Regions from separate parts of the Thioclava sp. NS-SX20 genome, predicted to be linked through region 2. Evidence: riboswitches for the same ligand, from Rfam matches in the RefSeq annotation. Region 2 holds a riboswitch; the other holds the start of a gene.
The links. A riboswitch is a leader RNA that binds a small molecule or an ion and turns the genes downstream of it on or off. The one in region 2 is predicted to bind cobalamin.
Positions count from the first base shown of each region.

Region 1: another riboswitch for cobalamin. It lies ahead of AC2ISB_RS16910 (ABC transporter substrate-binding protein); the one in region 2 lies ahead of AC2ISB_RS06000 (energy-coupling factor ABC transporter permease).

Region 1 is NZ_JBXXRY010000003.1:277,723-289,277, forward strand. It holds gene AC2ISB_RS16890 (cytochrome ubiquinol oxidase subunit I) at 1-284, opposite strand, end outside; gene AC2ISB_RS16895 (pseudoazurin) at 756-1,190, opposite strand; gene AC2ISB_RS16900 (ABC transporter ATP-binding protein) at 1,201-1,962, opposite strand; gene AC2ISB_RS16905 (FecCD family ABC transporter permease) at 1,962-2,969, opposite strand; gene AC2ISB_RS16910 (ABC transporter substrate-binding protein) at 2,990-4,018, opposite strand; cobalamin riboswitch at 4,120-4,317, opposite strand; gene AC2ISB_RS16915 (FUSC family protein) at 4,566-6,584, shown strand; gene AC2ISB_RS16920 (D-amino acid dehydrogenase) at 6,718-7,968, shown strand; gene AC2ISB_RS16925 (cell wall hydrolase) at 8,051-8,557, shown strand; gene rimK (30S ribosomal protein S6--L-glutamate ligase) at 8,582-9,955, opposite strand; gene AC2ISB_RS16935 (ATP-binding protein) at 10,127-11,555, opposite strand, start outside.
Region 2 is NZ_CM170816.1:1,204,391-1,215,945, reverse strand. It holds gene AC2ISB_RS06050 (precorrin-3B synthase) at 1-936, shown strand, start outside; gene AC2ISB_RS06045 (precorrin-8X methylmutase) at 936-1,565, shown strand; gene AC2ISB_RS06040 (precorrin-2 C(20)-methyltransferase) at 1,567-2,283, shown strand; gene cobJ (precorrin-3B C(17)-methyltransferase) at 2,280-3,026, shown strand; gene AC2ISB_RS06030 (cobalt-precorrin-6A reductase) at 3,008-3,787, opposite strand; gene cbiE (precorrin-6y C5,15-methyltransferase (decarboxylating) subunit CbiE) at 3,786-4,976, shown strand; gene AC2ISB_RS06020 (cobalamin biosynthesis protein) at 4,973-5,362, shown strand; gene cobM (precorrin-4 C(11)-methyltransferase) at 5,359-6,144, shown strand; gene AC2ISB_RS06010 (cobyrinic acid a,c-diamide synthase CobB) at 6,141-7,451, shown strand; gene cobA (uroporphyrinogen-III C-methyltransferase) at 7,448-8,182, shown strand; cobalamin riboswitch at 8,259-8,477, shown strand; gene AC2ISB_RS06000 (energy-coupling factor ABC transporter permease) at 8,532-9,197, shown strand; gene cobF (precorrin-6A synthase (deacetylating)) at 9,316-10,080, shown strand; tRNA gene AC2ISB_RS05990 (tRNA-Asn) at 11,403-11,477, opposite strand; tRNA gene AC2ISB_RS05985 (tRNA-Asn) at 11,514-11,555, opposite strand, start outside.

The DNA of each region.
Region 1 (11,555 bases), on a different replicon from region 2:
AAAAACGGCCCCGCAGCCTGTGAAAACGGCCCGTAAAGGATCCCGAAGGCCATTTCCATCGTCACGCCGGTGGCCACGCCCGCGCCGAAATTGACAATGAAGAGCTTCTCGAAAAAGCGGCACAGCCGGTACCAGCGTTCATCATTGGTACGGAACCATGCCAGTTCGAAACTGAACAGGATGATGGCAAGGCCGATCGTAAGCGGCGGAAACAGGATATGTACGGAAGAGATCAGCGCGAAATCCATCCGCGAGATCAGGACACTGAGTGGATCTGGTTGCATCGCAACGCCTTTTGTGCTGTGGCAGCGCCCATAGCCCTTGGCCGAGGCCGGAAAAAAGGCCCTCATGCCCGATATCAGGAAACAACGCCGCATTTGCTGACGCGCCCGTTCCTAAACCCGCAGCGCAAGGCGCGGCATTGGACAAATTGTCCAATGCTGAATACATCTTTTCGCGCGGCACATGTCGGGGTTTACGTTTTGTTAATAACAACTTGCCCGACGGTCTTCATGCAGGAAATGAACAGATATGCGCCTTGAAGGAAATCGGCGGGAATTCAGTAAAATAAAGATGTTTCAATGCACTATGGCAAAATCCTCATCTCAGGTTTTAACTGTAATTTAACCATTTCGCGTTGATCCCTCTCGCGGCAGAGAAACCAAAGGCCCCATACGTACACAAAAGCGCCAAGCGGATCACCTCCGCTTGACGCCAGCTAACCTGTCAGGGCCAATCCCGCTTTCCGTCCATGACTAGCGCGACAGGATCTCCTCGAAACGCTCTCTGGCGCGGCGCGGAATGGTGTCGGGCAGGGTCTGGGACAAGGGGTCGACCGTTTCCCCGACATCGATCACCATGACCATTCCCATCGCGTAGTGCGGCGTGCATTTGATGCCATAGCGCCCCGCCACATCAAAGCGCACGGTCTCTTCTTTCGAGAGCGGCCCCAGAAACGGGGTTGCGCCTTCGGGGAGCATTTCCTTGATCGAAGCCGCGTTATGGCCCTTTTGTGTGGGCACGAAATGCACGCTGTCGCCAAGGGCGATTGTCAGATGATCCGGCTCATAGACCATTGCCCCTCCCGCGCCGCGGTTCAGCATCTTGACCTCATGGGTCTCGGCCATCACGGCATCGGGCAATAGCAGCGCCGCCACCGCGATACATCCAATAATTGCACAATATTTCAATATACTATCCTCATAATGCCTGTATAAAATGCAGCAAGGGCCTGCCGTCCGGATCGCGGATATGCTGCGCCTCGACCCCGAAGCAGCCGCGCAGATGGTCCAGCGTCAGGACCTCGGACGGGGGGCCGATCGCGCGCAGTCGACCGTGCTCCAGCAAGGCGACCCTATCGCAGCCGAACGCCTGATTGAGATCATGCAGCGCGATCACCCGCGTCACCGGCAATGCCCGCACCAAGCCCATAAGAGCCAGTTGATGGCGGATATCCAGATGGTTTGTCGGCTCGTCCAGAAGCAGTAACTCGGGGGTCTGCGCCAATGCCCGCGCGATATGCACCCGCTGCCTCTCGCCCCCCGACAGGCTATGCCAGAGACGGTCCTCCATGCCCTGCATATCCAGCGCCGCCAAGGCCTTGGCCACATGCGCGTCGTCCTGCGCGGTCCAGCCCCGCAAGGGCGACAGAAAGGGGATGCGTCCCAATTCGACCGCTTCGCGCACCCGCAGACGGTCAGTGGTTTCGGCCTGCTGTTCGACAAAGGCGATCCTCTGCGCCCGCGCCCGTGCCGAGATCCTGTGCAATGGCACTCCGCCAAAACGGATCTCGCCCGAGGCGGGTTTGCCCAAGCCCGCCATAAGCCGCATCAGGGTGGATTTCCCCGACCCGTTCGGGCCGATCAGACCCAGACATTCCCCCGGCTCCAGTTGCAGGGTGATCGCGTGCAGCAGCGGCGTGCGATGCGCCTTGGCGCAAACATTCTCGAGATGCAGGACCATCAGCGCGCGCCCCGCATCAGGATTAGGGCAAAGGCCGGTGCCCCGACCAGCGCTGTCACCACACCGATGGGCAGCACCTGCCCCGGAACGATGATGCGGGCCAGAATATCCGCCGCCACCAGAAACACCGCCCCCGCCAGCGCCGAGGCCGGCACAAGGCGCTGGTGGCGGGTGCCGACCAGAAAGCGCATCGCATGCGGAACCACCAGACCGACAAAGCCGATCGCCCCTACTTTGGCCACCAGAACCCCCACCATCACCGCTGTGACCGTGATCAGCAAGCCGCGTGTCCTGCGGATATCCACCCCCAACGAGGCCGCGCTCTCGGCACCGAAGGTAAAGGCATCCAGTGCACGCCGGTACCAAAGGCACAGCCCGACGCCCAGACAGGTCACAAAGACCGCCGGGGCCACGTCCTCCCAGCGCACGCCCGACAGATTGCCCATCAGCCAGAACATGATGCCGCGCGCCTGTTCGGCATTGGCAGAGCGGGCAATGATGAAGGCGGTGAGCGCGTTGAACATCTGGCTCCCCGCGATCCCCGCCAGAATGATGGCCGCCGCCCCCTGATTGCCGCGCCCGCCGCCCGGAATGGCATGGGCCAGCGCCACCACCGCCCCGAAGGCGGCCAGCGCCCCGACCAATGCCCCCGCAGACATCGACACGGCGCCCGCGCCGATACCCGCCACGCTGACAAGCACCGCACCGGTCGAAGCCCCTGCCGAAAGCCCCATCAGATAGGGATCGGCCAGAGGGTTCCGCAAAAGCGCCTGCAAGACCACCCCCGTCAAGGCCAGCCCCGCCCCGCAACTGGCGGCGACAATGGCGCGGGGCAGACGGTAGCTCCAGATGATACCGGCATCGATGCGGTCCAGCGGATAGCCCGCCTGCCACAGATGATTGGCCAGAACCTTATAGACGGTGGCCAGCGGTAGGCGGGTCTCGCCAATGGCCGCCCCTGTCAGCACAGTGCCCGCAAGGACCAGCGCGATGCCCCCCCAGACCATCCAAGGCGCGGCGGAGGCGCTCATTCGAAGGTCATATCCGAAAGCGCTTGCGACAGGCTGTCGAGCCCGTAGATGCTGCGCATGGTCGCGCTCATCGCATGGGCATCCATGACCACGATATGCCCCTCCCGCACGGCTTTCATCTGGCTTGCCACAGGGTCGGTCTTCAGAAAGTCCATCTTGGCCGCGACATCATCGGCGGGGAAGCGGCGCCGGTCCATTTTGGCGATCACGATCACATCCGGATCCGCTTTGGCAATGGTCTCCCAGCCGACGGTAGGCCATTCCTCGTCCGACTCGATCACATTACGGATGCCAAGTTTACCCATCATATAGCCCGGCGCACCAAGACGACCGGCCACATAGGGGTCCAGCTCCAGATCCGCCGAGGAGAACCAGAAAACGGCCGACAGACCTTCAGGCAGGTCCAGCGCCTGCGCGCGCGCCACGGCTTGGGCCTCTGTCGCCTGCAACGCCGATACCAATGTCCGGCCTGCGGGCTGCACGTTGAAAATCTCGGCAAGCTGGGTGATCCCTTTATAGACCTGCTCGGGGGCAAAGGCCCCGACCCGCGTGCCGTCGCCACCGGTCGAATTGTCCTTGGTGTCGCAATCGGCGGGCATGATATAGGTGTTGACCCCGACATCGTCGAACATCTCGCGCGTGCCGACAATACCGCTCGGCCCGACATGCCATTCATATTGCACCGCAACAAGATCCGGCTTCTGCGCCAGAACACTCTCGAAACTGGGATCGTTATCGGCCAGACGCGGGATCGTCGCATTGACATCGGCAAATTGCGGCAGCACCGGATTGAACCACACCGAGGTGCCCTTGACCTTTCCTGCCAGCCCCAGCGAATAGAGGATCTCGGTCGCCGACTGTCCGATCGTCACCGCGCGTTCCGGTGCCGCCTCGATCGTGAGGCGTTTGCCGCAATTTTCCAGCACCAGCGGATACTGCGTAGCCCCCGTCTGTGCTGGCGTTTGCGCCCAAAGCGGCGTGCTGCCCAAAAGCAGTGCCAGACCGGCCGGTAAAATCAATCTCATATGCCCAATTCCTTCAGAAGGACCGGAAAGCACCATATGGGATGACGGATCCGCCGCCCCGCAGGGCGAAGGGAGACAACCCACCGACACACCCCGTCCGGTTTGAAAATCCGATGTCGGCAGGTCTCCTGACTGGCGCCTCATCGCCAGACCGCCCTTCCCAAAGCAGTCAATGCCTGCCTCAGTGGATTCCGGTCCGGCTCTTCGCCTACAGTTGCGGGGGCAGTTCCGGTTCCCGTGGTCCCACGGGGCGGATTCCCTATTATATCCTCTCGGATACCGACGCGATGTGTTTGTCATCCCCGCGCCCCGAGGTCAAGCGGCCAAAGCCCCCAACTGCGCAATGCCGCTCTCTGCACGCCAAATGCCGAAAGGAGCCGCCCGCAAGGGGCGCTTGCGCGCAATCCGCCCCGAACCGCCAGCTGTTGCACCAAGGCCAGCCCGACCCTCCCAGTCCCTGCGCGACAGTTTTGCCCATTTAATTCCCCGCGCTTGCAGCCTAAAATGGCAGCAAGACTGCCTAAAGCCTAAAGGGAGCATTCCGCGCATGGCCTCGCCGCTTTTTACCGGACCGGAGAATGGCAGGCCGCCGTCTCCCGCCGCCCATCGTTCGCTGATCTACCGTATGGCGCGGCGGCTCGAGGGATATTCCATCGGCATGGTGCCGGAATTCATTGGTGTCGCCGAAGGGTTGCGCGCCTCGCTGGCCTTTGCGGTGATGGTGCTGACCGCCGCCGCCAGCGGCGAGCCGAAGCTGCTTTGGGCGGCATTCGCAGCGTTCTGGGTCTGCCTCTGCGATCCGGGCGGGCGCGACCGGACCCGCATCCGCGCAATGGGCGCCTTCGTGACCGCCGGAACCCTTGCCGCCTTTCTCGGTGCGGCCAGCGCGGGGCTTGGCCCGCTTTATGCCAGCCTGACGCTGATCCCGCTGATCTTCCTGCCGGCATTGGGCGGCATCTTCGGACCAAGCGGGGCCCAATCGGGCACGCTCATCTGTGTGGTGGGCGGGGTCGCCGTCGGGTTTCCCAATGATCCGGTCGCCTCGCTCCATCTGGCGGGGGCGTTCCTCGTGGGCGGGATCTGGGCGCTGGTGTTCAGTTTCTGGATCTGGAAACTGCGTTCGCAGGGGCCGGCACGGCGCGCGATCGCTTCGGTCTTCACCCGTCTGGCCGAGATGAACAGCGCCATGGCCGCACGTCTGGGCCGCGAAGAGATCCTCGGGGCGGCAGAACCCGAATACCGTCGCGCGCTGCGGGCCGCCATCGAACGCGCGCGCGGCACGATCCTTGGTCTGGGCAATGGCCATACCCAGTTCATGGCAGAACTGGGCAGCGCCGACCGGATCTTTGCGTCCATGATTGCCCTTGACCATATGCTCAGCGATCCGTTGAGCCCCGAGGAAGAAGCCCCCCTTCGCGAACAGTTGGCCCGTATCGGCGCCCTGCTCAGCGAGGCGCAGATGCAATCCATGACCCGCCATCCCCATCCCGAGCGGCTGGTCTGGGAAGCCGAAGATCTTGCCCGCGCTGCCGACCGCGCCGGTGCGCGCAGTCAGGCCGTGGTGCGCAATCTGGCCGAAGCCTTCCTGCGTTTTGCCGAACATCTGCGCGGCGAGAGCCTGTCGGGCAGCGCGCCGCAGCAGGACGGCACGCCGCGCCCAAGCTGGCGGCAGATCCCCGATGCGACCTTGCGCCATGCCCTGCGTCTGACGGTGGCAGTGGTGGTGACCTATCTGGTCTGTGTGGCGCTGGAGATGAAGTATTTCTACTGGGCCACGATGGCCACCATTGTGGTGCTACAGCCCGCGCTCTCGACCACATGGCCGCGCATGCTGGAACGGGTGCTCGGCTCGATTACGGGGGGGCTTTTTGCCGCTGGCCTGTTGGCCCTGTCGCCGGGGCAACTGCCCCTTCTGGCCGTCATTATCCCGACATCCGCAATCACCATCGCGTTCAAACGGGTCAATTATACAATCTTCACCATCGGGGTCAGCGCGCTCTTCGTGCTGGTGACCGAGCTGGTCATGCCCAATCACGGCATTGCCCTCTCGCGGGCGCTGGACAATATTCTGGGGTCGGTCATCGCCTTTGTCGTTGGGGCGACCCTCTGGCCCGGACGCGCCGAGCCGCATTTCCGCGATATTCTGGCGCAGGCCGTGCAGGCGAATATGGATTATGCCGCCGCCGCCGTGGGCAGCACGAGCCTGCCCGAGCCGGTCGATGCGCTGCGTCGTCAGGCCGGACTGGAAAGCACCAATGCCGAGACCATCCGCCAGCGCAAGCTGATGGAAGGGCGGCGCGGTGCCGACCAGTTGAACGCGGCGGGCGATGTTCTGGGGGCATTGCGGGTGCTGGCGGGGGCGGTGACCACCCATGCGCTGATCTCGCCCGAAGCCGATCCCGAGAAAGAGCATCTGCTCCGGCAGACCGCGCAGTCTTTCGCCGATGCCATCCGCCATGCGGGCGATGCCTCCCTGCCCGCTTTGCCCGCGCAGACCTCGCCCACGGACCTGCGCAAGGCGCTTGAGTTGCTGCAAAACCGGCTTGACCTCTATCTGAAAGCCTGAGCGGCGCCTTTTTGCTAGGCAAACGTCCGACCCTCTCCCTGCAAATCCGGCGATCACGCCGGATTTCTCTCGCCATCGGCCCGCCGGAGGCGAAGATACGCCCGAGAAACCGTGGATATCTGGGGCAAGGACGATGAAAATTCTGGTGATCGGGGCAGGTGTGATCGGCACGACCAGCGCATGGGCGCTGCAAGAGCAAGGCCATGATGTCTGCCTGATCGAGCGCCAAAGCACCGCCGCCGAGGGCACATCCCACGCCAATGCGGGGATGATCACCCCCGGCTATACCGCGCCCTGGCCCGCCCCCAAAATCTGGCGCAAACTGCCCAGACGGCTGTTACAGACCCACACGCCTTTCGCGATATCCCCCCCTCTGTCGCGCCGTGATCTGCGCTGGATGCTGGCCAGCCTGCGCCAGTGCCGCGCAAAATGCTACACGGCCAATATTCAGGCCATGATGGCCCTGTCGGTCTATAGTCAGGCGATGATGGCCCGCCTTCGCGACACTGTGCCACTGCACTATGCACAGCGCTTTGGCGGGACCTTACAACTGTTCCGCCATCCCGTCAGCCTGACGGATCTGCGCCTGCATACCGACTATCTGGATCAGCGCGAGATCCCCTATGAGGTGCTGGACCGCGCGGGCTGCCTTGCCAGGGAACCGGGGCTGGAACGGGCCGCAACACCGCCCGTCAGCGGGCTTTACATGCCGCAGGACGAAACCGGTGACTGCTGCCTTTTCACCAGACAGCTTGCCGCCGCCTTTGTCGCACGGGGCGGCGAGATCCGCTATGACACCCCTGTTTCCGGCCTTCTGGTGGAAAACGGCCATGTGAGAGGAGCGCTGGACCAACAGGGCGAGGCGCTGCGCGCCGAACGGGTGGTGCTCTGCACCGGTCACGAAACACCAGCCCTGCTGGCCCCGCTGGGGCTGGACCTGCCGATTGCCGCGCTCAAGGGCTATTCGATGACGGTGCCGCTGCGCATACCTGCCTACGGGCCGCAATCCACCGTGCTGGATGACACCTATAAAGTGGCGCTGACACGGCTGGAGAACACGATCCGCGTGGGGGGCATCGCCGAGATTGCAGGCGGGCGACAAGAGCTGACCCGACGCCATCTGGAAACCCTGCGCCTGTCGCTGGCAAGCCTGTTCCCCGACAGCTATGTGGCCGAAGAGGCGCAATTCTGGGCCGGTCAGCGCCCCACCACACCGACCAATCTGCCGTTCATCGCAGAGACCGCCCTTGCGGGGCTTTATGTCAATGCCGGTCACGGGACGTTCGGCTGGACAATGGCCGCAGGCGCGGCGGCTTTGCTGGCCGATCTGGTCAGCGGCACCCCGAGCCCGATTTCCGCAGCCCCCTACAGGGTGCGAAAATAATCGTTGCACCGCTTGCGCCCCGATAGCGGGCCGACGTAAATTATCCGGCAGGTTCTGGACTGCTTTCATACGGAAAACCATCTTGCCCCAACGCGCCGCTTCCCCGTTTTTTGTGGTCTTCACACTGACCTGCGCCGGATTTCTGTCCGGATGCGGGCTTGGCCATCGGGCCACGCCGGAGGAATGCATGGAACGCGCCATGTATTTCGAATCCAACCGCTCCAGCCGCGATGGCATGGTGGCCGTGGGCAGCGTGGTGATGAACCGTGTGAAGTCACCGGATTTCCCGAACACCGTCTGCGGTGTCGTCAGCCAGAAAAACCAGTTTGCCCGCGGGATCATGTCGCGCAAGATGGACACCCGCTCGGCCCCCTATCTGCGCGAGGCCGCCCGCGCCGTGCTGCGCGGAGAGCGTCACCCCTATATCCAGAACGCGCAATATTTCCATACCGCCAGCTATCGCGCCTCTTATAACAATATCGATTATGTGCTGACCACCGGCGGCAATGCCTTCTATCAAAAACGCCGTCCGGAAAACGTTGTGAATGCCAGCCCGCTGCCGCCTTTGGAAGGCATAACCGGCTATTGAGACCCTAAAGCGGCGGGGGCGGCCCTAGGCCAGCCCAACCACCCGCCCCTTACGGGCCTCGATTTCCCGATACAGCAGCTCGGCAAGGTTTTTGTTGGCGACGGTTTCGATGCCCTGAAATCCCGGCGAGGAATTGACCTCCAGCACTTTCGGCCCGTCTTTCGCCCGCAACAGGTCAACCCCCGCGATACCCAGCCCGAAGCTGCGCGCCGCCTTGACCGCCATCCGCCTTTCCTGCGTGGTGATCTTCACCGCCTCGCCGGTGCCGCCCTGATGCAGGTTGGAGCGGAAATCCCCCTCGGCCCCCTTGCGCTTCATCGCGGCGACAACCTTGCCCCCGATCACCAGACAGCGGATGTCTTCCCCTGCGGCTTCGCGCACGAAATGCTGCACCAGAAAATTCGCCTTCAGGCCGCGAAACGCCGAAATCACGCTTTCCGCCGCTTTGCGGGTCTCGGCCAGAACGACCCCCTTGCCCTGCGTCGATGCCAGAAGCTTCACGATCAGCGGCGCGCCGCCCACCAGCTCGATCAGATTCGTCGTGTCCTTGGGCGAGGCCGCAAAGGCCGTATCGGGCATGCCGATCCCCGCGCTTGCCAGTATCTGATGCGCCCAGAGCTTGTCGCGCGAGGCCATGATCCCGTGAGACCCGTTCACGCAATAGGTGCCCAGGGTTTCGAACTGCCGCAGAACGGCAGCGCCGTAAGGAGTAATCGTGGCCCCGATCCGCGGGATCACCACATCATAGCGGGGCAGCTTGCGCCCGTCATAGTAGATTTCCGGTGCCAGCGTGTTGATCGCCATATAGCAGCGCGTCGTGTCGATCGCATCGACCTTATGGCCCCGCGCGCGTCCCTCATCCACCAGACGCTGGGTCGTATAATTGTCTTCGCGGGTCAGGATGGCGATGCGCAGGCTGGGGCGGCTTTGCGCATCGGCGGCCAGCGTCTCATAGACGGCATAGTTCAATTCGGGTTGTAGACGGCGCACGGCAGGCAGCACCGTCACATGATCGCGCAGGGCCTGACGGCCCAGCAACATCCGGCTGGCCATTGTGCTACGATCGGTCAGCGTGATCTCGATCGGCCAGCTTTCGCCATCCACCGCCACCGTGGTGCCGATGACATAGCGCTGCTCGGTCTCGCCATTGGAAGACGTCACCTCGCGCCGGTCCAGTAGCGGTGTCTCGCAGCGGATGGCAATCGCGTCATTATCGGGCACCGGATGCAGGGTAAACTGCACCAACGGCGCGTCTGCCGGACCGCTCAGCGTAATCTCCGATGCGTGCAAGGCAGAGGTGCGCGCGCCCGTATCCACCTTGGCGAGAATGGCCGACACACCGAGATCGGGCAGCGACAGCCATTCTTCCCACCCCATTTGCAACGGCGTCTTTGCCATCAGCCAACCCTTTCGCGCATTTTGTGAAAACATGCCACAGGGAGGAAGACGCCCGTATGACAAAAGAGGCCATCCTCGAACAGCCTCTTCCGCGCCGCCTCTAGCGATCAATCAGGCGCAACGCAAGAGCCCCGCACCACACGATCCTGCGCCTCACAGGCGCGTTCCCCCTTAGTGCAAGAGCTTCGACCCCGTGCGCGCAAGCGGCGTCTCCGAGGCGCCGGACCAGCCTGCCGTCCGTGCCGCCGCCCCCTGTATCAGCTCTTCGACCCGCACCCAAAGATCCAGCAGATCCTCCATCTGCTGCGAGAGGGTCTCTTTCTCTTCGGCGCGCGCTGCATTTTCATGGATCTTCAGAAGCTTGTGCAGCTTTTGCAGGCCCAGAATCCCTGCCGATCCCGCCAGCTGATGGGCCACGCCCGCATAGGCCTCCAGATCACCATACATCAGATGTTGCTGCAAAGCCGAAATCCGTCTGCGCCCTTCCTGCAGGAACGCCTCCTGCAAGGTGGCAAATTCGGCAGGGCCATACATTTCCAGCAAATCGTCACGCGTGGATTGATCGACAAACTCGTCCCCCGGCGTTCCGGCCTGTGCAGAAGGGCGATGATGGGCCTGCAACAAACGGTTCAGCGCCGCACGATTGATCGGCTTGCACACGACATCGTCACAACCCGCAGCCTGCAGATCCGCTGCGGCCTCGCGCGAGATATTCGCCGTGACCGCAACGATGGTCGTATCGCTATTGGGCCCCTCGCCCGCGCGGATGATACGGGTGGCCTGCATCCCGTCCAGCACCGGCATATTGAGATCCATCAGGATCAGATCGAATTTCTGCTTGCGCGCGGCATCCACCCCGTCTTGCCCGTCAATCGCCATTGTAACACGGTGCTGGCCCTGCAAAAGCATCTGGCGAAGAACCTCGCGGTTAAGCGCGTTATCCTCCACAATCAGAATGTCGCGCGGCGGCACCGGCGGCGGCGGGGCGGCGTCTTTGGCCTGATGGTCAGCAGAGTGGCGCACAATCGCACAGGGCGCAGGCAGCGAGAACCAGAACACCGTGCCCTCCCCCGGCTCGCTCTCCACGCGGATCTCGCCACCCATCGCTTTCAACAGCCGCCGCACGATGCCGAGGCCAAGCCCCGTGCCCGAAATATCCTGCGCGCCCACCGGCAGGATCGACACGAAATCGTCGAAAATCCGCTCTTGGTCGGCGCGCGAAATGCCGATACCACTGTCGATAACGCGAATTTCCAGCGACTGCCCCGCCATCGCATATTCCAGCTCGATCTGGACCACCCCGTTGCGGGTGAACTTGATCCCGTTCCCGATGATGTTCATCAACACCTGCCGCAGGCGGGCCGGATCCCCGATCACCGCCTTCGGAATCGAATTCGTCGCCTCGACCGAAAGGCTATTGCCGCGCCCTGTCGCAGCCGGTCGCAAGGTCGTGGCCACATCAACAACCAAGGAATAAGGGTCGAAATCGATCTTCGCTAGTTCCAGCTTGCCGGCATCCAGCCGCTCGACATCCAGCACATCATTCACATGATGCAGAAGGGATTTCCCCGCAAACTCCATCGCCTCGACAAAAGACGCC
Region 2 (11,555 bases):
GCCGTGCTGAAGGCGCTGGCACCGTTGGGGCTGCTTGATCATTCGCTGGCTGCCGAGACGCGGCGCAATGTCATCACCCAGCCCTTCTGGCAGATGGGCGATCTGACCCAGCGGCTTGGCGATGCGCTGAGCGCGGCGCTGGCCGGTGAGGACGGCCCCGCGCTTCCGGCGAAATTCGGCTTTGCGGTGGATTGCGGCGAGGTGCCCCTGTTGCAGGACGCCTCTGCCGATATCCGGCTCGAACGCGGGCAGGCGGGGTTGATCTGCCGTGCGGACGGGGCCAGCGCCGGACGTCCCGTGACCGTGCAAACGGCTGTGGCGGCCTGTCTGGAGATGGCCGAATGGTTTCTGTCCAGCGGCGGCATGACCGAAGGGCGTGGCCGGATGCACCGGCATCTGGCGCAGGGGGCGGATCTGCCGCCTGCATGGCGCGAAAGCCCCAAACAGAAGGGGGCGGCGCCCCCCGCTCCGGAGCTTTTGCCACAGGGCGCGTTTTTTGGCGTGGCCTTCGGGCAGATCAGGGCCGAGGAACTGGCCGAGATTGCCAGCTATGGCAAGCTGCGTCTGACGCCGTGGCGCATGGTTCTTGTCGAGCAGGCCCGTGAATTTCCGCATATTGCCAGTGCTGTGACCAGGGCCGATGATCCGCGCCTGCGGATGTCTGCCTGCACGGGCGCGCCTGCCTGCCCGCAAGGTCTCAGCCCGACACGGCCTCTGGCACAGAAGATCGCCAGACAGGGCCTGCCGGCTGGCGGGCACCTGCATATCTCGGGCTGCACCAAGGGCTGTGCCCACCCGCAAGACTGCGACATGGTGGCGGTGGCGACCGCCAGCGGATGGGCCTTTGGCCGGAACTGCCGGAGTTCGGCGCTGGCTGCGGGGCATTTGAGTGAAACCGAATTGACCAAAGAAATCAGAGAAGGCGCGGGGGACTAATGCCGCATTTATACGAAACCGACGGGGCCAAAATCTACGCGGAGAGCTTTGCGACGATCCGTGCCGAGGCCGATCTGGCACGGTTTGACACGGATGAAGAACCGGTTGTGGTGCGGATGATCCACGCCGCGGGGCTGGTGGGGCTGGAACGCGATGTGATATTTTCGCCGGGCATGGCCAGCATTGCCCGCGCCGCCCTTCAGGCGGGGGCCCCGATCCTGTGTGATGCGCGGATGGTCTCGGAAGGCATCACCCGCGCGCGGTTGCCTGCGCAAAACGAGGTGATCTGCACCTTGCACAGCCCCGATATCGTCGAGCGTGCGAAGGCGATGGGCAATACGCGTTCGGCGGCGGCGCTGGAGCTGTGGCGCCCGCATCTGGCCGGTGCGGTGGTGGCCATCGGCAATGCGCCCACGGCCCTGTTCCATCTGCTCAATATGCTGGAAGACCCCGACTGCCCGCGTCCGGCGGCGATTATCGGCTGCCCTGTCGGCTTTGTGGGGGCGGCGGAATCCAAAGAGGCACTGATGCAGGATCTGCCCGTGCCCTCGGTCATCGTGCGCGGACGCTTGGGAGGCTCGGCGATTACCGTGGCGGCCGTCAACGCGCTGGCCAGCCGGAAGGAATAAGATGGGCAAGCTTGTCTGTGTGGGGCTGGGCCCCGGCGATCCCGATCTGATGTCGGTTCGGGCGCATCGTCTGGTGGGAGCGGCCCGTCATGTCGCCTATTTCCGCAAGAAGGGGCGGATGGGGCAGGCGCGCCGCATCGTCGAGGGCCTGTTGCCGGACGGGGTCACCGAATATCCGATGGATTATCCGGTGACGGTCGAGATCCCTTTTACCGACCCCGAATATAACCGCCTGCTTTCGGAATTTTACGACGATTGGGCCGAGCGCCTTGCCATGCTATGTCAGGGGCAGGATGTGATCGTGCTCTGCGAGGGCGACCCCTTCTTCTACGGCTCGTTCATGCATCTCTATACCCGCCTCAAGGACCGTATTCCCGTTGAGGTGGTGCCCGGAATTACGGGGATGTCGGGCTGTTGGACGGCGACCGGCGCGCCGATCACATGGGGCGATGATGTGTTGACCGTTGCGATGGCGACCCTGCCCGAGGCCGATCTGGCGGCACGGATCGCGCAGACCGACGCGCTTGTGGTGATGAAGATCGGACGCAATCTGCCGAAGCTGACCCGCGCGTTGCAGAGCGCCGGTAAATTCGGGGATGCGTGGATCGTCACGCATGGCACGATGGACAACCAGACCGTGCGACGGCTTGACGAGGTCACCGGCGAGGTGCCCTATTTCTCGATTGTTGTGGTGCATGGGCAGGGGCGCAGACCATGAGCGGCTGGTTGCAAGTGGCGGGGCTTGGCCCCGGTGACGAGGATCTGGTGACGCCACAAGTGCAGGCCGCGCTGTCCGAGGCCACCGATATCATCGGCTATATTCCCTATGTCCGCCGCGTGCCCGACCGTGCGGGGCTGACCAAGCATGAAAGCGACAATCGGGTCGAGCTGGACCGCGCCCGCCATGCGCTGGAACTGGCCGCCAAGGGCGCGCGGGTGGTGATTGTCTCCTCCGGCGATCCGGGGGTGTTTGCAATGGCTTCGGCGCTGTTCGAGGCCCTTGAGGCGGGGCCGCAGGGCTGGCAGGATCTCGATATCCGTATCCTGCCGGGCATTACAGCGATGCTGGCGGCCAGTGCGCGGATCGGGGCACCGATGGGGCATGATTTCTGCGCCATCAACCTGTCGGATAACCTCAAACCGTGGCCGATCATCGAGAAGCGGCTGCGGCTTGCGGCACAGGCCGGATTTTCGATGGGCTTCTACAATCCGCGTTCGGCCTCGCGCCCGCACCAGTTCGGTCAGGCTTTGGCGATCCTGCGCGAAGAGTTGCCCGCAACGGTGCCGGTTTCCTTTGCGCGCAATGTCTCGCGCCCTGACGAACGGATTGTGACGGTGCCTCTGGGGCAGGCCCGTGAAGACATGGCCGATATGCGCACCGTCGTGATTCTGGGCACCGCCGAAACACGGCAGGTCGGGCGGTTCACCTATACGCCGCGCTCCTATCCCGAGGCATCCTGAACGCCATGATCTCCCGCGGCCCCTGCACCGGTGCTTTCAAGCCAGCCCAGAACGTCATCGGCGTGATGGAAGATCCGGCGCCCTGCAAGTTTGGGGCGTTCGATCATGATCACCGGAATCTGCAACTGCCGGGCCGCCTCGATTTTGGCTTCCGCCCCGCGTCCTCCGGCGTTTTTGGCCACCACAAGCGTGATGCGATGCTTGGACATCAGAGCCAGATCCTGCGCCGTCTCGAACGGTCCGCGTGCCAGCACGACCTGCGCATCGGGCAGCGGCAGCGGATCGGTGGGCGGATCGACAAGACGCAGCAGGTAATGATGCTGGGGCGCCCCAGCGAAAGCCGCAAGGTTCTGCCGTCCGATCGCCAGAAAAATGCGGCCGGGCGTGGCGGGCAGCGCGGCGGCGGCGGCTTCCATATCGGGCACGGATCGCCAGCGGTCGCGCTGCCCCGCCTGCCAGGGCAGCCGCTCGAAGCTGCACAGTTGCACAGATTCTGCCGCACAGGCATGCAGGGCGTGGCGGCTCATCTGCGCGGCAAAAGGATGGGTCGCGTCGATGACATGGGTGATGGTCTCGTGCCGCAAATAGTGGCGCAGCCCTTCGATACCGCCAAATCCGCCCACCCGAAGCGGCAGCGGCTGCGCCACCGGCGCGCGGGTGCGACCGGCATAGGAATATACCGCGCTCTGGCCCGAAACGGCCAGAAGGCGCGCCATTTCAGCGGCTTCGGTGGTGCCACCCAGAAGAAGGATACGGGACATGGGTAAGCCTTGGCTGCACATAATCGGTTTGGGCGAGGATGGACCAGCGGGACTGTCGGATGCAAGCCGCGAAATTCTGGCACGCGCGGCGGTCATTTTCGGCGGGCCGCGCCATCTGGAGCTGGTGGGGGCGGGGGCGCGCGGGCGCGCGTGGCCGATCCCCTTCGATCTGGCCCCCGTTCTGGCGCTGCGCGAGGGACGGCCTGCAGATCTGGAGGTGGTGGTTCTGGCGTCGGGCGATCCGTTCTGGCACGGGGCGGGCGGATCTCTGGTGCGCCATCTGTCGCCGCAGGACTGGATCTGCCATCCGGCGGTCTCGTCAGTGTCATGGGCTGCGGCGCGGCTGGGCTGGCGGCTGGAAGAGGTGACAAGCTTCGGTCTGCATGCCGCTCCGCTGGCCCGCATGCGCGCGGATTTGCAGCAGGGCGCGAAGTTGGTCGTGACGTTGCGCGGCGGTGCACAGGTGCCCGACCTCGGGGCCTATCTGACGGGCTTGGGCTTCGGGGCGTCGGAGCTGACGGTCTTCGAGGCGCTGGGGGGGGCGAGAGAGCGCCGTCACCGGATGCGCGCCGATCAGGTGGCAGGTCATTTCGGCGCACCGGTTCTGGTGGCGATTGCCGTTGCGGGCGGGCGGGGCCTGCCGCGTGGCTTCGGCCTGCCCGATGATCTTTTTACCCATCACGGCCAGATCACCAAACGCCCCGTTCGGGCGCTGACGCTTTCGGCGCTGGCCCCGCGTATGGGCGAAAGGCTCTGGGATCTGGGGGCGGGATGCGGCTCTATCTCGGTGGAATGGGCTTTGGCAGGCGGGCAGGCCAGCGCGCTGGAGCCGCGCCCGGACAGGCTGGCGCAGATCGGACAGAACGCCGCGCAATTCGGTGTCGAGCACCGTATCGATATCCATGAAGGGCACTGGCCCCAGACCCTGCCATCTGCCGCCCCCGATGCCGTTTTTATCGGCGGCGGGCTGTCGCGCGAAGGGTTCGAAGCGCTTTGGGCGCGGATACCCGCAGGCACACGTCTGGTGGGCAATGCGGTGACGCTGGAAAGCGAGGCGCTGTATCTGGCGCTTCAGGCCGAATGTGGCGGGCATCTGCTGCGGGTCGAACTGGCCGAAGAGGCCCCGCTGGGGCGCATGCGTGGCTGGAACAGGGCACGACCGATCCTGCAATGGAGTGCCATCAGATGACGCGGGTGCTGGGAGTGGGGCTGCAATCGCGTGCCGAAAGCGCGGCCCTCGCGGCGCTTCTTGATGCCGCCCGCGAAGCTGCGCCCGATATGCTGGCGATCCTTGCGGATAAGGCCGATCATCCCGCGCTTCAGACCGTGCTTCAGGCCGTGCAAGCCGCTGGTTTGCCGGTCTGCCTGATTGCGCGCAGCCGTTTGAACGGGGTTGCGACCCCCACATATTCGGCCCGCGTGGCCGAGAGGTTCGGCACCGGCTCGGTGGCCGAGGCACTGGCGCTTGTGGCGGCAGGGCCGGAGGCGCGGATCGTGCAGCCAAGGGCCATCTCGCCCTGCGGCACAATGACGACCGCCCTTGCCGACAGCCTGAAGGGAGAGAAGAAGGAATGACCGTTTATTTCATCGGCGCGGGCCCGGGGGCCGCCGACCTGATTACCTTGCGCGGGCGCGATCTGATTGCCGCCTGTCCGGTCTGCCTCTATGCCGGATCGCTGGTGCCCGAGGCGCTGCTTGCGCATTGCCCGAGCGGCGCGCGGATCATCAATACCGCTCCGCTGTCACTGGACGAGATCATCGCCGAACTCCGTAAGGCGCATCAGGCCGGGCAGGATGTGGCGCGGCTTCATTCGGGGGACCTGTCGATCTGGTCGGCGATGGGCGAACAGCTGCGCCGTCTGCGTGCCGAAGCCATCCCCTACGAGATCTGCCCCGGCGTGCCCAGCTTTGCGGCGGCGGCGGCGGCACTTGAAACCGAACTGACCCTGCCCGGTGTCGCGCAATCGCTGGTGCTGACGCGCACCTCGGGCCGCGCCTCGCCCATGCCGGAAAACGAGACGCTGGAGACCTTTGCACGCAGCGGCGCGACCTTGGCGATCCATCTGTCGGTGCATGTGCTTGACGAGGTCGTCGCGCGGCTGACCCCGTTTTACGGGGCGGATTGTCCGGTGGCCGTGGTCTGGCGCGCAAGCTGGCCCGACCAGCAGATCCTGCGCTCGCATCTGGGCGAGGTGATTGCCGCCAGCGACGGGTTGCGCGGGCGCACGGCACTTATTCTGGTGGGGCGGAGCCTTGCGCAGGAAGGCTTTGCCGAGAGCTGCCTTTACGCGGGCGATTACGACCGCCGCTACCGCCCCGTGGGCACCGCGCCGCGCTTTCCGGAGGGGCAGGAATGATCCCCGACGGGCTGATCGTCTCGGCCACCGGATCGGGCACTGGCAAAACCACGCTGACATTGGGCTTGCTCCGCGCCTTCCGGCGGGCGGGCGTGGTGGTCCGCCCGTTCAAGGCGGGGCCGGATTACATCGATCCGGGCTTTCATCATGCGGCCGCGGGCATGGCCTCGGCCAATCTTGACAGCTGGGCGATGCCGGCGGGGCTGATGGGGCAGATCATCGCCACTGCGCAGGGGGCCGATCTGGTGATCGCGGAAGGCGCGATGGGGTTGTTTGACGGGGTCACCGCGATCGGGGCTACGGCGCGCGGGACGGCGGCGGATCTGTCGGCGCTGACAGGCTGGCCCGTGGTGCTGGTGATCGATGCATCCGGTCAGGCACAATCGGTCGGCGCGGTGGCCTTGGGCTTTGCACGGCTGCGCGCCGATGTGCGGGTGGCGGGCGTGGTGGTCAACCGCGTGGCCAGCCCGCGTCACGAGGCGATGGTGCGCGAGGGTCTGGCCGCAGCGGCTGTGCCCTGTCTGGGCTGCCTGCCGCGGGTCAGGGGGCTTGAAATGCCCTCGCGCCATCTGGGGCTGGTTCAGGCCAGCGAGCGCCCCGAGCTTGAGACACAGATTGACGCGATGGCTGATCTGGTGACCGCCCATCTGGATCTGGCGCAGATCCGTGAACTGGCCGCACCGACGCAATGTCCCGCAGGGGCCGGACGCCCCGTTCCCCCGCCCGGACAACGCATCGCGCTTGCGCAGGATCAGGCATTTTCCTTTCTCTATCCGCATCTTGTAACAGGATGGCGCGCCGCAGGGGCCGAGATCATGCCCTTCTCGCCGCTGGCGGATGAGGCCCCCGACCCAAGCGCCGATTGCGTCTGGCTGCCCGGTGGCTATCCCGAATTGCATGCAGGGCGTCTGGCTGCGAACGGGCGTTTTCTGGCGGGTCTGACGGCTTTGGCCGGAACCCGCCCCGTGCATGGCGAATGCGGCGGCTATATGGTGTTGGGGCAAGGGCTTGTCGATAAGGACGGGCACCGCCACCAGATGGCAGGATTGCTGGGGCTCGAGACATCCTATGCGGCGCGCAAGATGCATCTGGGCTACCGGCTGGCCACCTTGGCCGCGCCCATCCCCGGTCTGGCGGCAGGCCAGAAGCTGCGCGGGCACGAGTTCCATTTCTCGACCATCCTCGCGCAACCCGATCTGCCTTTGGCCGAGGTGGTGGATGCGGCGGGTGCATCGGTGGTGGAAACCGGCTCGCGCAGGGGCTATGTCAGCGGGACATTCTTTCACCTGATTTCGGAGGTCGCATGAGCGGTTTCGTCAGTTTCGTCTCGTCGGGTCCGGGGGATCCGGAGCTTTTGACCCTGCGCGCCGCCGACCGTATCCGGCAGGCCGACGCCATCCTGTTCGATGATCTCTCTGCCGGACCGATCCTTGATCTTGCACGCCCCGATTGTGACCTGATCGGCGTTGGCAAGCGGGCAGGGCGCCCCTCGCCGAAACAGGACCATGTCAGCCGCCTTCTGGTCGACCATGCCCGCAGCGGCGGCAAGGTGGTGCGGCTGAAATCCGGCGATTGCGGTATTTTCGGGCGGCTGGAAGAAGAACTGGCCGCCTGCCGTGCGGCGGGGATCGCCTTCGAGATCGTTCCCGGGGTGACGGCGGCCTCTTCGGCGGCAGCGGCGGCGCAAATCCCGCTGACACGGCGGTTGACGGCGCGGCGGCTGCAATTTGTCACCGGCCATGATGTCACGGGGGCTCTGCCCGACGAGATGAATATGGCCGCGCTGGCCGATCCGCAGGCCGTTACGGCGGTCTATATGGCACGCCGGACCTTTGTTGCGCTGTCCGAGCGGCTGGCCGAGGCGGGGCTGGATCTGGACACTCCGGCGCTGATGGCCGAATCGATTTCCCATCCCGACGAGGTGATCTGGCGCGGCACGATGCGCGCGCTGGCGGCCAAGATAACGGCGGAACTATCCGCCGGAGCCGTGTCGCAAAAACCGGCATTGATCTTTTACGGGGCGCTTGCCCCCGCCTGAGACGCGAATCCGAGACAGCTATAGAGAAAAAATTTCCGCTCGGGGCTTAGGTCTTATTGACCTGAGCCCTTTGCTTATTCAAAACCGGAGAGACGGTTTCCGGCAGCCAAGAGGTGTTGCCGGATGAAAAGGGAATCCGGTGCGGTGTAGCCATCAGGCGCCAAATCCGGAACTGCCCCCGCAACTGTAAGCGGCGAGTCCGCGCCTGACAGCCACTCCGGTCCGAAATCGGGGGAAGGCGGCGCGATGGCGATGAACCGCAAGTCAGGAGACCTGCCGTGCGTCGGGGCGCAAGCCCTGTCTGTTCCATCAATCACGCCGTCGGGGTCGACGGCAGGGAGATACCGCTATGCATATCGAACCGGGCGTCGTTACGGGCGCCAAACTGTTTCTGAGCTATGCCACCGCCGCAGGCGCGGCCACCTATGTCACCCGCGAGGCGATCAAAACCCTCCATCTTGGCGATCTGCCGGTCACGCTGGCACGCGCCGTTGCGGCCACCGCTGCCGTTTTCGTGTTTTTCGAAGTCTTTCCGCATCACGCGGTCGGCGTGTCCGAAGTCCACCTGATTCTGGGCTCGACGCTGTTTTTGACTTTGGGCCTTGTGCCGGCGGCCATCGGTCTGGCAATGGGGCTGCTGCTGCAGGGGCTGTTCTTTGCCCCCTTCGATCTGCCGCAATATTTCATGAACGTCACCACGCTGCTGGTCCCGCTTTTTGCGCTTTCGGCACTGGCCAAACGTCTCATCGCGCCTCACACGGCCTATGCCGATATCACCTATCGTCAGGCACTGGCACTTTCGACCGCCTATCAGGGGGGCGTTGTCGCCTGGGTCGCGTTCTGGGTCCTTTATGGCGAGGGCGTCTCGGCGGCGTCTTTGGCAAATGTGGCGACCTTCGGCATTGCCTATATGTCGGTGATCCTGCTGGAGCCGCTGATCGATCTGGCCGTTCTGGCCGGTGCCAAGGCGATCGGGCGCAACCGTTTCGTGCTTTCGCGGGTCTATACCGCCTGAGGCCGCGCGACGGTTTCGCAGAAGAAACGGGGCGAAGAACTGGTGAGCCCCGTTCCAACCTGTTAAAGACAAGGCGCGTTCCGCAAGGGGCGCGCTTTTCATCTTTCGGGGGAGTAGGATGTTCCATCTGTCGCTGATCGGGATCGGGGCCGGTAATCCTGACCATCTGACCTTGCAGGCCATTGACGCGATCAGGGCCTGCGATGTGATCCTGATCCCGCTCAAGGGCCCCGGGAAAGACGATCTGGCCGAAGCGCGCCGCGCGATCTGTGCCAGGGTCACCGGCACGCAGGGGCCACAGCTGCGCGAATTCCGGTTGCCGGTGCGCGACCCCGCCCAACCCGATTACCGTCGCAGGGTCGATGACTGGCATGACGACATTGCCCGTATCTGGGAGCGCGAATTGCACGCGGCCTTGCCAAAAGGCGGGCGCGCGGGGTTTCTGGTCTGGGGCGATCCGTCGCTTTACGACAGCACCCTGCGCATTGCCGAAAGGGTGGCGCGCGCTACCCCGCTCGAGCTGAGCGTTGTGCCCGGGATCACCGCGATACAGGCGATGACTGCGGGCCACGCGATCCCGCTGAACGAAATCGGTGCGGCCGTGGCCATCACCACCGGGCGCAAGCTGCGCCAGGAGGGCTGGCCCGAAGGCATCGGGACAGTTGTCGTAATGCTGGATCAGGGCGGAGCCTTCGAGGCTCTCGACCCGGAAGGTCTCGAGATCTGGTGGTCCGCCTATGCCGGTATGAAAGAAGAAATCCGCCTGAGCGGCCCGCTCTCGCGCATGGCACCGCAGATCATGAAGGCCCGCGCCGAGGCCCGCAGAACCCACGGCTGGATCATGGATATCTATCTGATGCGCAAAACACGGCACAGCGCCTGAGGCAGGAAGGCGGGAAACTATCGCCCCCGGGCGATTGGCGCGTGGTCCCTGCCTGGCATGGGCCACGCTCGAACCGCGCTCGACACCGCATATCTGAGGGACGCATATCGGAAGGATCAGGAAAAGGTCGATACCGCAGGCCGACTGGCCCAACGGTACGAACCCTGAGAACCTGCACTCGTAAAACACGCTACTGTGCTTGGCCGCGTCATCGAAAGGGCATCCACTTCTGGAACGAGAGGAGCCGATCCCGAAGCCAAGCAACCGGATTTTCGAACAGTATCCGGATTAAAAGGAAACTCGTTACGCTTTCAGCCTACTTTCGTAAGCTAGGCCGTTTTATAAATTGATCTGCCTAACGCACAATCCGCATTTGCGCGCAGGCGATATGCGGAGATATCATAAGACAATTACACATATTTGTGCTAAGGGGATAAATAGACCCAATATACTGATCAAAACATATTGGATTTCTTTTTCTAACCATAACAGGGCCGATCCCCCGCCTTCTGCTAGTGCAGGTCCCGCCATCCTTTGCGCTCTGACCGCCGAGGGCGAACATCCGCTTTGAGCCCGTCCGGCTTCCGAGTTCCTCGACGGCGGTTTGTGCGCTTCCCCGAATTGCCCCAATCCCCCTTAAGAAGCCCCCCCGTGAAATTCACCCTCGCAAAGACCGTACGCTACTGGTGGCCTGTCGGTGCAAGGTGATGTCTGTCGGTGACAGTTTCACGAGCGGGTGTACGACGGATGGCAGCGGGGTGTCCGCTCTCGTCGAAAGCACATCGTCTCCTATCTCATGTCGAAGTGCCTGACGGACGTTATCGCAACTGCTGATGCGATTGTCGGCAGTAACGGGTATGATGACGGTGCTGCTTACGAAACCTACTGACCTGACGTGAGTGTGCAGGGTAGGCATTCGGCAGCTTCGCCTTGGTGCCTATGTGGACGCGTTCCACCACGACTGATCCTGTCGTTATGATATTCTGCGAAGTCTATGACACTGTTGACACTCTCGAAGTCATCACGGCCTGTGAAGCTGCGGGCGTGATCAGTGTCGTAGGCCAAGAGTTCATGTCGACGGTCGGCGTATTGCAGCGGATTGCCATCAGCTTCTCGCGGACCTCGGATCCTCTTTTCTTCGCACGAGTTTCGGGCGCCATCCAGATTATGAGAGTCCAGTTTTACGATAGTGAGACACCACGCATTGCTATTGCCAATAGCGGACAAAAGGGACGCATGCGTGGGCACAGAGGTCGAATTAATGAAAAAGAGAGTGAAGAAAATTTTCTAACACTCTGTTTTATAATTCATTCTTGGAAGAATGGCTCCGGCGGTAGGGATCGAACCTACGACCAATTGATTAACAGTCAACTGCTCTACCGCTGAGCTACGCCGGAACACGGTATTTCATCTTGACCCAGATGACGGGATGTTGGCTCCGGCGGTAGGGATCGAACCTACGACCAATTGATTAA